Linked DNA regions of Methylobacterium mesophilicum SR1.6/6. The protein of the gene in region 2 binds, or shares a complex with, the protein of the main gene of each other region. Links are inferred from orthologs where the notes say so. Each region holds a gene or a part of one and is shown on either strand. Other genes may lie near its edges. The genes, in order: trxB and trxA.

Region 1 (6,306 bases), 960 kb from region 2 along the record:
CGCCGCCAAGGAGGCGCAGTCCCACAACGAGGGCCGCGTCATGGAGCTGGAGAGCATGATCGCGCGCGCCGAGATCATCGACGTCACGAAGCTCTCGGGCAACAAGATCAAGTTCGGCGCCACCGTGAAGCTCGTCGACGAGGACACGGAGGAGGAGAAGACCTACCAGATCGTCGGTGAGCCCGAGGCCGACGTACGCTCAGGTCGCGTGTCCATCACCTCGCCCATCGCCCGCGCCCTGATCGGAAAGGGCGTCGGCGACACCGTCGAGGTCACCACGCCGGGTGGCGGCAAGTCCTACGAGGTCGTCGCAGTCCAATACGGCGGCTGAGTGATGCGCCTGCGGATCATGGGCCGGTTCGCCGGCCTGCTGTTCGGTGTCGCCGCGGGATCCGCGGGGGCGAGCGACTTCCCCCCGACGCCGGTCTTCTCCGACGTCCGGGTCGACGTGCGACCGCTCCTCGACAAGGGCGCGGGTCTGCAGGCCGACGCGCTGGCCGGCGACCTGACCGAGGCCCTGCGGAAGAGCTTCGCCGGTCGGATCGGCGGCCGCGGGCCACAGCTCGTGGTCGTGGTGACGAGCCTGTCGCTGCGGCCCTATGCCGGCGGCGGCGCCGTGCGGGGCTTCGGCGGCAATCTCCAGACCGATTACCTGGAGGGCGAGGCGCTGCTCGTCGGACCCAAGGGGCAGGTGCTCGGACGCCATCCGCAGATGACCGCGACGCCGTCGAGCTACGGGGGCGCGTGGTACGATCCGCAGTTCGAGGGCCGGCGGCTCGCCGCCATCGCCGACATCTACGCACAGTGGCTCGCCCGGGATCTGCCGCGCGAATAGAAGTGCGTCGCCGCCGGAGATCCTCTAGGTCGAAGGAAACGCGACGGTCCGGCGGCGCGGGAAGCTTCCGAAGGAGGGTTCCATCCCAACACCCTCATCCCGAGGTGCCGGAGCGCAGCCGAGGTCTCGAAGGAGCCCTTCAGGAATCGCAGGTACCTTCGGAGAGCGCGTTGGAGGCCCGCTGGCGCGGGCACCTCAGGATGAGGAAAAGGGATTGGGATCGGCCGTCCTGTTCACGTGCCTAACATCGGCCGATCGAGCGTCAGAGGACGGTCGCGGCTGCCTGGTCCGGCACGGCAGCGGGTTTCTTGAGCGAGGCGCATGGCAAGCATCGACGTGACGGACGCGAAAACAGGTGCGCGCACTCGCCCGGACGCGCGATCCGAACTCCTTCCCGAACTCTCTCGCGCCCGTACCTGGATCGTCACCGACGGCAAGGCGGGCGATGAGAACCAATGCGTCGGCATCGCCGAGACGCTCGGCCTCGCCTTCGAGATCCGGCAGGTGCCCCCGTCCGGCCCCTTCGGCTGGATGGCCCCCTGGGGCCCGATCGACCCGCGCGAGGGTCCGCGCCGCCGCGATGGCGCCCTGGCCGGCCCCTATCCGGACATCCTGATCGCTTCGGGTCGCCGGGCCGTGCCCTATCTTCGGGCCGTCCGGCGCGCCACCGGCGGCCGGACCTTCACGGCGTTCCTGAAGGATCCGCGGACCGGCGAAGACAGCGCCGACTTCATCTGGGTGCCGGACTACGACGATCTGCGCGGCACCAACGTGTTCACGACGCTGACGGCGCCGCATCTCGTCACGGCGGCCCGCCTCGCCGAAGCCCGGGCCCGTCCCGACCCGCGACTCGCGCGACTCGATGGGCCGCGGGTGGCGGTGCTGGTCGGCGGCGACAGCCGGCATCTGAGCTACCGCAAGACCGACATGATCCGCCTCGTCGAGGATCTGCGCGGCCTGGTCGATCAGGGCTGCCGGCTCATGGTGACGATCTCTCGCCGGACGCCCAACCCCCTCCGCGACGCCGTGAAGGCTCTCGCCGCGGAGACCGGCGGCTTCCTCTGGGACGGCACCGGCGAGAACCCCTACGTCGCCATGCTGGCGCTCGCCGAGGCGATCGTCGTGACTTCCGATTCGGCCAACATGGTCAGCGAGGCGGTCGCGACCGGCGCGCCTGTGCTGCTGTTCGACCTGCCGCGTACCTATATCCGGCATCGGCGGATGTTCGCCGGACTGGCGATCGCCGGGGCCCTGCGGCCGTTCACCGGTCAGTTGGTGGATCTGACGTACAAGCCGATCGACGCCACGCCGGTGATCGCGCAGGCGCTCGCGGATGCCTATGATGCGCGCCGCGCCGCCGGACCGGCCTGAGGAGACCGAGACAGATGGCCCATACCCACGCCAAGCTCGTGATCGTCGGCTCGGGGCCCGCGGGCTACACGGCGGCGATCTACGCGGCCCGCGCCATGGTCGAGCCGCTATTGATCTCCGGATTCCAGCCGGGCGGTCAGTTGATGATCACCACCGACGTGGAAAATTATCCGGGCTTCGCCGAGGCGATCCAGGGCCCGTGGCTGATGGAGCAGATGCGTCTTCAGGCCGAGCATGTCGGCACCCGCATCGTGTCCGAGTACATCACCGAAGTCGATCTCAAGCAGCGCCCGTTCCGTCTTGAGGCCGATTCCGGCGAGACCTATTCCTGCGACGCGCTGATCATCGCCACCGGTGCCCAGGCGAAGTGGCTTGGCATTCCCTCCGAGGCGGCGTTCCAGGGCGGCGGCGTCTCGGCCTGCGCGACCTGCGACGGATTCTTCTTCCGCGGCAAGGAGGTGGTCGTGGTCGGCGGCGGCAACACCGCCGTCGAGGAGGCTTTGTATCTCGCCAACATCGCCAGCAAGGTCACGGTGGTCCACCGCCGCGACAGCTTCCGCGCCGAGCGGATCCTGCAGGAGCGCCTGTTCAAGCACCCCGACGTCGAAGTGCTGTGGCACCGCGAGATCGCCGAGATCTGCGGCGTGCAGAAGCCGGCGCCGAACGTCACCCACGTTCGCCTCAAGGACCCTCGCTCGGGCGAAATCAGCGAAGTGAAGGCAGACGGCGTGTTCGTGGCGATTGGCCATCAGCCGGCGACTGCGATCTTCGAGGGGCAGCTGCCCATGCGCCATGGCGGCTACCTCACCGTCAAGCCCGGCACCACTGAGACCGAGATTCCCGGCGTCTTCGCGGCCGGCGACGTGACCGACGACGTCTACCGGCAGGCAATCACCGCCGCCGGCATGGGCTGCATGGCAGCTCTGGAAGCCGAGAAGTTCCTGGCCAACTTGGAGATCGGCGAGGATCCGGTTCAAGCCGCCGCCGCTGAGTAGAGGCTGGCGCGCCCGACACAACCGGTACTGGTGCACCGGTATTTCAAGAAATTCCCAACTCGCGCTTGCGCCGGACCATGCGCCGTGTGCATAGGGGTGCCGACTGTGCCGGGATGCAGTACCTGCATACCCGCACGGTGCCGCGAGCGGTCATCCCGCGTCGGCGCCGTGCCGTTTGCCCGGTGATCCGCCCGATGCACCGCCTGCCCGTGTCCCGGGTGCGGGTGTCGGGCTCGCGCTGGAAGGGGTTCTGGCCTTGGATTGGGATAAGATCCGGATCTTCCTGAACGTCGCCGAGGCGGGCAGCTTCACGAAGGCCGGCGACGATATCGGCCTTAGCCAGTCCGCCGTGAGCCGTCAGATCAGCGCCCTCGAGCGCGAGCTGAAGGCCCCGCTGTTCCACCGTCACGCCCGCGGCCTGCTCCTCACCGAGCAGGGCGATCTGCTATTCCGGGCGGCGCGGGACATGAAGCTGCGCCTCGAGAATACCCGGGCCCGGTTGGTTGAGACCTCCGAGCGCCCGACCGGCGACCTCAAGGTCACGACGACCGTCGGGCTCGGCACGTCCTGGCTTTCGCAGCGGGTGGGCGAGTTCCTCGATCTCTATCCGGACGTGCGCATCGAACTGATCCTCACCAACGAGGAGCTTGACCTCGCCATGCGCGAGGCCGACGTGGCGATCCGCATGCGCCGGCCGGCCCAGCCGGACCTGATCCAGCGCCGGCTGTTCACCGTGCATTATCACGCCTTCGCCAGCCAGGATTACGTCAAGCGCTTCGGCGAGCCCAAGACCATCGAGGATCTTGACGACCACCGCCTCGTGTCCTTCGGCGGCAACGAGCCGTCCTACCTGCTGGCTGCCCACTGGCTGGCCGATGCGGGCCGGGATGGCCGGGAGCGGCGCCACGTCCACCTGACGGTGAACAACATCGGCGCGCTGCAGCGGGCCATGGAGGCGGGCGCCGGGATCGGCATTCTGCCCGACTATGCGGTCGATGGAGACCAGCAGCTCGTTCAGGTCCTGCGCGAGACCGAGATGCCGAGCCTGGAGAGCTACCTCGTCTACGCCGAGGAGATGCGCTCCGTCGCCCGGGTCCAGGCGTTCCGCGACTTCCTCGTCTCCAAGGCGCAACGCTGGACCTACTGAAACCCCGCCGCGCCGCTCCTCTCTATTCCCGGTGATTCCGGGGCGTCGCCGTTCTCGCGAGCGGCCCGAACCAGTCCAGCGTCGCGCCACACCTGCAGGTGTGGCGCGACGCTGGGTTATTTGGCTGCCCGCGCGATGATACCGAGGGATGCCCCGACCGAGGCCTGATCAAACGAACAGCCGCTCGCCCTCCAGGCCCTTATAGAGCCCGGCGACCTGCTCACCGTAGCCGTTGTAGATCAGCGTCGGCACGCGCTGGTCGGTGCCGAGGACGCGCTCGGTCGCCTGGCTCCAGCGCGGATGCGGCACGGCCGGGTTCACGTTGGCCCAGAAGCCGTACTCGGACGCCTGCAGCCCTTCCCAGAAGGTCTTCGGGCGGTCAGCCGTGAACGACAGCTTGACGATGGATTTCGCGGACTTGAAGCCGTACTTCCACGGCACCGCGATGCGAATCGGCGCGCCGAACTGGTTGGGCAGCGGCTTGCCGTACACGCCCGTGACCACGAACGCGAGATCGTTGCCGGCCTCGGCGAGCGTCAGACCCTCCGTGTAGGGCCAGGGATAGAAGAAGGCCCGCTGACCCGGAGCCATGGCCTTGTCCATGAAGGTCTCGAAGCGGATGTACTTCGCGCCGGAGGCAGGCTTCGCCAGCGCCACGAGCTTGGCCAGCGGGAAGCCGGTCCACGGCACCGCCATGGACCACGCCTCGACGCAGCGATGGCGGTAGAGCCGCTCCTCCAGGCCGACCTTCCGGATCAGGTCGTCGACGCCGATCTCGAACGGCTTCTCCACGAGGCCGTCGATCTTCAGGGTCCAGGGCTGTGTCTTCAGCGCGTTCGCCGCGGGCAGGACGGTCTTCGACGTGCCAAACTCGTAGAAGTTGTTGTAGTCGGCGCTGAACCGTTCGGGCGTGACCGGACGGTCCAGAGTGTAGGCGGGGTTCTGCGGAGCCGGATAGAGGCCCGGCTCACCGGCAGCCAGCGCGGTCCGTCCGCCCAGCAAGGAGCCGGCCGCCAGCCCGGCGGCGCCCCCGATCAGGGCGCGGCGGTTCAGGAACAGGGCCTCCGGCGTGGCGAGATGCTCGGCCATCTCCCATCCGCGCTTGCGCTTGATCAACATCGCCGCCTCCTCGGGATCTCCGCGTCGCCATCCCACAGATCGGCGTTGGCCGACACGGGGACAACCGCCGCAGCCTCACCTTTCGGTCAGCGGAGGCCGGTGGTTACGTGACGGCCCTGCGGCGCGTCAGGCGCCGGGCGTTTCGTCGCGCAACACGCGTCGCAGCACCTTGCCGACGTTGGTCTTCGGCAGCGCGTCGTGCAGGACGACCCGGCGGGGCACCTTGTAGCCGGTGAGCTGCGTGCGGGCATGGGTCCGCAGGACATCCGCCGAGATCGACGCGTCCTTCAGGACGACGTGGGCCACGACCATCTCGCCGGTTTCCTCGCTCGGCGCACCGACGACCGCGCATTCGAGCACGGCCGGATGAGCGGCCAGGACGTCCTCCACCTCGTTCGGGTAGACGTTGAAGCCGGAGACGAGGATCATGTCCTTCATCCGATCGACGATCCGGAACTGCCCGTCCGGCAGCATCACGGCGACGTCGCCGGTGCGGAAGAACCCGTCCGCCGTCATGGCGCGGGCGGTCTCCTCGGGGCGGTTCCAGTAGCCGCCCATCACCTGCGGGCCGCGCACGCAGATCTCGCCCGGCTCGCCGACCGGGACCGGCTGCCCCGCCACGTCGCGGATCGAGACCTCCGTCGACGGCAGCGGAAACCCGATGGTGCCGGAAAAATCGCGCATGCCCCGCGGGTTGACGCAGACCACCGGCGACGTTTCCGACAGGCCGTAGCCCTCGATGATCGTGCTCCCGGTGAGCGCCTTCCACCGCTCGGCCACCGCGCGCTGGACGGCCGTGCCGCCGCCGACCACGAAATCGAGGTTCCCGAAGTCCACCG
Region 2 (6,078 bases):
CTTCGAGCGGCCGCCGCGGATCCTGATCTGCGGGTCGCTCTACTTGGCCGGGCTAGTCCTGGCGGCCAACGACACACCGCCCGTCTGAGTCGTCGCGGTCCGGCTGTGCCGGAAACGGCGGCCGCAATCGCATGGAATGTCTCTGGACATCCCGCAAGCTTTGATCGTCAGGCGCGGAAAGTCGTCGATTCGCCGCATTCGACCGGATCGACGTCCCGTCACGGCTACGCTTTCCCTCGGCTGTGGCAGCTAAGCTACATCCATCGCGGGCCCGATCGCCTAACGTCCACGGCGATCGGGCTAATGCTGGGGATCACAGTAATGAAGAAGCTTATCACCTCTCTCGCGGCGTTCACGGCGCTGACGGCCGCCGCTTCGGCCGCCGACCTGCCGCGCCGCGCCGCTCCGCCGCCGGTGTTCACCCCGGTTCCGGTGTTCACCTGGACGGGCGCCTACTTCGGTATCAACGCCGGTTACGGCTTCGATGCCAGCAACAACACGGCCAACGGCTTCACGCAGATCCCGGGTGCCAACCCGGTCGCGATCACGCCCGGTGGCGCGCTGTTCGTCCCGCCGATCCTGACCCCCGGCTCCTCGCTGACCTACGGTCGTAACCAGAACGAAGGCTTCACCGGCGGTGGCCAGATCGGCTACAACTGGCAGCTGACCCCGGGTCAGGGCGTGGTGTTCGGCGTCGAGGCCGACGCTCAGTACCTCGACTTCGGCAACCGTCGCGGCAGCTATGTCCTGGCGGGCGCGCCCGGCGCTGGCTTCGGCAACTTCGTGCCGGCCAACGGCCTGCTCAGCACGCTCGACTTCTTCGGCACGGTCCGTGGCCGCCTCGGCTACGCCTTCGACCGCGTGCTGTTCTACGGCACCGGCGGCTTCGCCTACGCCACCGGCGATCAGGGCGCGCGCGTCGCGTTCCAGAACTTCGCCGGCAGCCGCAGCGACTTCGTCACCGGCTGGACGGTCGGCGGCGGTATCGAGTACGCCCTGCCCACCGACTCGTTCCTGAACTTCTTCCGCTCTTCGGCCGTGACGCTGAAGGTGGAAGGCCTGTACGTGAACCTCGATCAGGGCCGCAACACGGGTCTCCCGCTGGTGGGTGGCTACATCACCCCCGCCGGGCTGGTGCCGGTGTTCAACAACGTGCCGGTGCGCAACAACGCCGAGTTCGCCGTCGTCCGCGCCGGCCTGAACTACAAGTTCGGCTCGTACTGAGACCGGACGGAAGGTCCCGGGCATAAGCCCCGGGACTTGATAACAAAAGGGTCTCGAAACCAAGAAAGCCCGGCCTCGCGGCCGGGCTTTCCTTTTGTCGACCGATCTCCGGGATCAGGCCGTCTGCGCACCGATCCAGCGGGACAGGTCACCCTTCGGGGCAGCACCGACCTTCTGATCGACCCGCTCGCCGTTCTTGAACAGCAGCAGCGTCGGAATCGACCGGATGCCGTACTGGGCGGCGATCTGCGGGTTCTCGTCGACATTCACCTTGGCGATCTTCACCTTGCCTTGAAGATCCGTGGCGATCTCCTCGAGCGCCGGGCCGATCTGGCGACAGGGGCCGCACCACTCCGCCCAGAAATCCACCACGACGGGCTCGGCGGACTTGAGAACGTCCTGCTCGAAGCTCGCGTCGGTCACTTTCACCGTCGCCATCACGTCACCTTTCGGTCTGCGCCACCCATCGGGCGGCGTCGAGCGGGCAGGGGCCCGCGCGGTCCGGTCAGAATTGGCGACGGGTCCGCGTGGGGTCAAGAAGTCGCGACACCCCAGCGGGCGCTGTGGTGGGGATGTGCCCCGCGCATGTGCGCTGGCGCATACCCGGGCGCTCCGATCCGGCAACCCGAGCCGTCGCCGAGGCGTCAGGCCGCAATCCCGGCTTGGTCCAGGGCGGTCGCGATGTCCTCGGCGCTCAAGGCGCGGATCACCGGGCCCGAGGTCCAGATGAGCATCGGCCGAATCGTCCGGCCGGGGTAGATCTGGCCGAGCAGCCGGGCATAGACGGCGATCTGGCCGGCCTCGGCGGGGGGCAGGGGCGCGTCCGGATCCGGCGGCCGCCCGGTCTTGAAGTCGGCGATCCGCACGGTGTCGGTCGTCACGGCCAACCGGTCGACGCGACCCTGGACAGCCCTCTCCGCGCCGCCGACCTGCACCCGCCCTGACAGGTTCACCTCCGCCCGGGCATCCGGCGCGAAGAGGGGTGCGAGGTCCGGATCGTCGATGATGCGCAGGACCGATCGCACGAGCCCGTAGAAGGCCGGGCGGGGCAGGCCGGGCGCCCGAGCCTGCACGAAGGCCAGTCCCGCGGCCTCGCGGCGCGCCGGCTCGACCCGCGGCAGGTGCTGGAGAAGGGCGTGGATCAGGATACCGCGGCGCCGCGCCTGGGCATCCGCGAGGCGCGGCGGCGGCACCCGTGCGCCATCCGCCGCCTGGAGAGCGCTGGATGGATTGAGCGCCTGCACCTGCGGCTCGGCCGGGACCGGGTCGCGCAGCCAGTCAGGCTCCGACGCCGGCGGATCCGCGGGCCTCGGTGTCTCCGGCGCGCGGCGAGCCTCGGAGCCGTCCTGCCAGACGGTGGCCGTCCCGTAGGACAGCTCGATCGTCTCGCCCGCGCCGAGCACGGCTTCGAGGCCGGCGCGCACCATCCGGCACCATGCCGCCTCGGTCTCGCGTTCGTGCCCGCGGAAGGGCGCGACGATCAGCCGGTCGGCGGCCCGGGTCATGGCCACGTAGAGGAGGCGGTTGTGCTCCTGCCGCGCCTGGGCGAGCAGGGCCGCGCGGGCGGTTTCCGTGGCCGCGCAATCCTGCAGCTTCCCGCTCGACCAGACGGGTGGGAGGGCGCCTCCGGTCGCCGCCAGCGGCAGCAGTGGCGGGTCGTTTCGGCCGAGCGGTTCGCAGCCGTCGAGGATCACCACCACCGGCGCTTCCAGGCCCTTGGCGCCGTGCACCGTCATGACCCGAACCTCGTCACGGCCCGATTCGAGGTCGCGCTTGACCGTGTGCCCGGCCTCGGCGCCGACATAGCGGGCCAGGAATCCGCCCAGCGACGGGGCGTCCTCGGCCGATTCGGCCTGCGCGGCGGCGGCGAGGAAGACGTCGATCGCGTCGCCCGCCTCGCCGCCGAGCCGCGCGACCAGCTTGGCGCGGCCCTCCTGCGGGCCGAGGAGCCGGGCGTAGAACCCGAACGGGCCGTGGCGGCCCGCGAGCGCGATCCATCCCGCGAGTGCCGCGAGGCCGCGGATCGCCGTCGCATCGCCCGCCGCGGCGTGGCGGTGCAGGGCGTCCTCCAGCGTCTCCGACAGGTCCCGACGGGCGGCGATCCGCACCAGATCCTCGTCGGTGAACCCGACCAGGGGCGTCTTGAGCGCCGTGGCGAGGGTCAGGTCGTCGGCCGGGAGGAGCCCGGCCCGCCCGGCCGCCACGAGATCGGCCACCGCGATATGGGCCGAGACCTCAAGCCGGTCCTGGCCGGCCACCGGCACCCCGAGGCTCTTGAGGGCGCGGATCACCTCCTCGAAGGCCGGGCCGCGCTTGCGGACCAGGATCAGCACGTCCCCGGGGCGCCAGATCCGGCCTGCCGCGTCGCCCCGTGTGGTCCAGCTCCGCACCGCCTGCGCGACGCGGCGGGCGGTCACGATCGCGGGGGCGCTGGTCTCGGGCGCGTCGACCGGTGCCGTCCAGGCATCGGGCTCGGCCGCCGGCTCGGGCTCGGTGATCGGCCACAGCTCCACCGCGCCGGGCACGTCCGGCCGCGCGCTCGCGTGGACGGTCCGGCGCACCGTGTCCTCGAAGGACAGGCCCTCGTTGTGCGCGTCGAGGGCGAACACGGCATCGACGGCGCGCAGCACCAGGCTGGTCGAGCGGAACGACAGGGTGAGCGGCACGTCCTCGAAGGTGAGGCCCGCCGCCCGCGACTCCGCGATCCAGGAAGCCCGCGTCAGGGCGAATTCCCGCGGCTCGGCGCCCTGGAAGCCGTAGATCGACTGCTTCGGATCACCCACGGCGAAGCGCGTGCGATGGCCTGCGCGCGCGCCCTCGCCGGCGGCGAATTCCTGGGTGATCGCCCGCAGGATCGCCCATTGCTCGGGGTTGGTATCCTGCGCCTCGTCCACCAAGACGTGATCGATGCCGCGGTCGAGCTTGTACAGGACCCAGCCGGCGCCGACCCGGCCGAGCAGGTCCAGGGCCTTGTGGATCAGGTCGTCGAAGTCGAGGGCGCCGAGCCGCGCCTTCTGCGCCTCGACCCGGCGGTGGATTTCGGCGGCGATCTGGAACAGGGCCTGGGTGCGGGCGTGGGCGCGGGCGGCGCGCAGGCGGTCGAAGAGAGGGTCCAGGCGGTCGCGCTCGGCGATCAGGGCGTCCTTCACCGCAGCCGGGACGCTCTTGGTGCCGAGGCTGGAATCGGCCTTGGGCTCGTCCTTGAGGGTGAAGAACACGGCGCGGTAGAGCGAAAGCGCCTCCGCCCGGTCCGGCTGGTCCTCGGAGCGGGCCCGCTCGGCCTCGGCGGCCGCCAGCGCGTCGGCGAGCTTCTCGTCGTTGGCCTTGCCGGTGCGCAGGGCCTGGACCACGGCGGCCCGATCCTCCGGTGCGAGGCCGGGGCCGCCCTCCAGGATCGCCGCCTCGATCCGCTCGGCGCTCTCCTCGGCGGCGAGCCCCAGCGCGCCGTGCAGGCGCGCGAAGGCGCGCTCCAGGCCTGCCGTATCGCCGATGAGGCTGCGCGCCCGCATCGCGGAGCGGATCGCCGCCCGGAGCGTGTCGCCCGTCGCCTCGGGGGCGACGCGGGCGAGGGCCGCGCTCAGCGGCGTGTCGCCGTTCGAGACCGCGTCGGCCAGCACGTTGGCCATCTCGATGTCGAAGATCTCCCGGGCCTTCGCCTCGTCGAGCACCACGAATCGGGCCGGGACGTTCGCCTCGAACGGGAACATATGGAGCAGCCGCTCGCACAGGGCGTGCAGGGTCTCGATCTTGAGGCCGCCCGGCGTCTCCACCGCCCGGGCAAAGAGGCGCCGGGCCATGCGCAGGCGCTCCGGCCCAGCCTGCTCGCCGGTGAGTTCAGCAAGTTCGGCCGCCAGGGCGTCGTCGTCCAGCGTCACCCAGCGCCCGAGCAGGCGGAACACGCGGATCGCCATGTTGGCGGCCGCCGCCTTGGTGAAGGTCAGGCAGAGGATCCGGCCGGGCGGGGCGCCGTCGAGGAGCAGCCGCACCACCCGGTCGGTGAGCACCTTGGTCTTGCCCGCGCCGGCATTGGCGGAGACCCAGGCCGAGGCCCGCGGATCGGCCGCCCGGCGCTGGTTCGCCCGGGTGAGGTCGTCGACGACGAAGGGTTTGACGGCGTGCGTGCTGGCGCTGCTCAACGGTCCGGTCCGGCTCGGCTGGCGCCACGTTCTACAACAGAAACGCGTGCGCGGGGCCGCCAAGGCGTCACACCGGGCGTTGCGGGATTGCCCCCGGCGCGGCGGCGCCGCATGGATGCGGGGACAACCTGCGCGAAGCAAGACACGCCCGTGACTCAGCCGACATCCGAGCCGGCCCGCCCGCCGATCCGCTTCCGCGGCCGCTCCTTCATGGCCACCGTCCTGGCGCCCGTGCCACCGGTGGCGGACTGGCTGGGCGACCTCGACGCCCTCAACCGGCGAGCGCCCAATTTCTTCGCCGGACGCCCGGTGATCCTCGACCTCGCGGGCCTCCGGCTCGGCCGCGAGGATCTCGACGGGCTGCTCGTGGAACTGACGGCCCGCAACATCGCCATCCTGGGCATCGAGGGCGCGCCGCCCGCGCTCCTGGGCGACGGCCTGCCGCCGGCCCTGTCGGGCGGACGCCCGGCCGGCGAGGTCGCGGTCTCCGGCGAGCCCGCGCCGGCCGAGCCGCAACCGAAGGAGGCCGTCCGCTCGCTGATCCTCGACGCGCCGGTGCGATCGGGCCAGACGGTGCTCCATCTCGAGGGCGACGTGACCGTCCTGGGCGCCGTTGCCTCGGGCGCCGAGGTGATCGCGGGAGGCTCGATCCACGTCTACGGCGCGCTGCGCGGCCGCGCGATCGCCGGCGCCGCGGGCAATCCGGCGGCGCGGATCT

The links.
Region 1: the proteins of trxA (region 2) and trxB are in contact, whole or in part, in a crystal structure (PDB 1F6M), measured with the Escherichia coli proteins. The link is inferred for Methylobacterium mesophilicum SR1.6/6 from one-to-one orthologs.

What each region holds. Positions count from the first base shown.
Region 1 is NZ_CP043538.1:3,488,024-3,494,329, reverse strand. The notes cover bases 1,268-4,210. They hold trxB (thioredoxin-disulfide reductase), read left to right. Parts: upstream 1,268-2,220; coding sequence 2,221-3,201; downstream 3,202-4,210. Other genes in these bases: MMSR116_RS16645 (LysR family transcriptional regulator), read left to right, coding at 3,458-4,210; MMSR116_RS16655 (mitochondrial fission ELM1 family protein), read left to right, coding at 1,268-2,206. Also shown: transcription elongation factor GreA, read left to right, coding at 1-331; MMSR116_RS16660 (hypothetical protein), read left to right, coding at 335-835; more of MMSR116_RS16655, read left to right, coding at 1,157-1,267; more of MMSR116_RS16645, read left to right, coding at 4,211-4,348; protein-methionine-sulfoxide reductase catalytic subunit MsrP, read right to left, coding at 4,517-5,467; MMSR116_RS16635 (long-chain-fatty-acid--CoA ligase), read right to left, coding at 5,594-6,306.
Region 2 is NZ_CP043538.1:2,528,265-2,534,342, reverse strand. Bases 1-2,715 are described here. They hold trxA (thioredoxin), read right to left. Parts: upstream 1,663-2,715; coding sequence 1,339-1,662; downstream 1-1,338. Other genes in these bases: addA (double-strand break repair helicase AddA), read right to left, coding at 1,869-2,715; MMSR116_RS12045 (outer membrane protein), read left to right, coding at 322-1,224; MMSR116_RS12050 (bifunctional folylpolyglutamate synthase/dihydrofolate synthase), read left to right, coding at 1-88. In the rest of the region: more of addA, read right to left, coding at 2,716-5,360; septum site-determining protein MinC, read left to right, coding at 5,472-6,078. UniProt on the Escherichia coli protein: Participates in various redox reactions through the reversible oxidation of its active center dithiol to a disulfide and catalyzes dithiol-disulfide exchange reactions.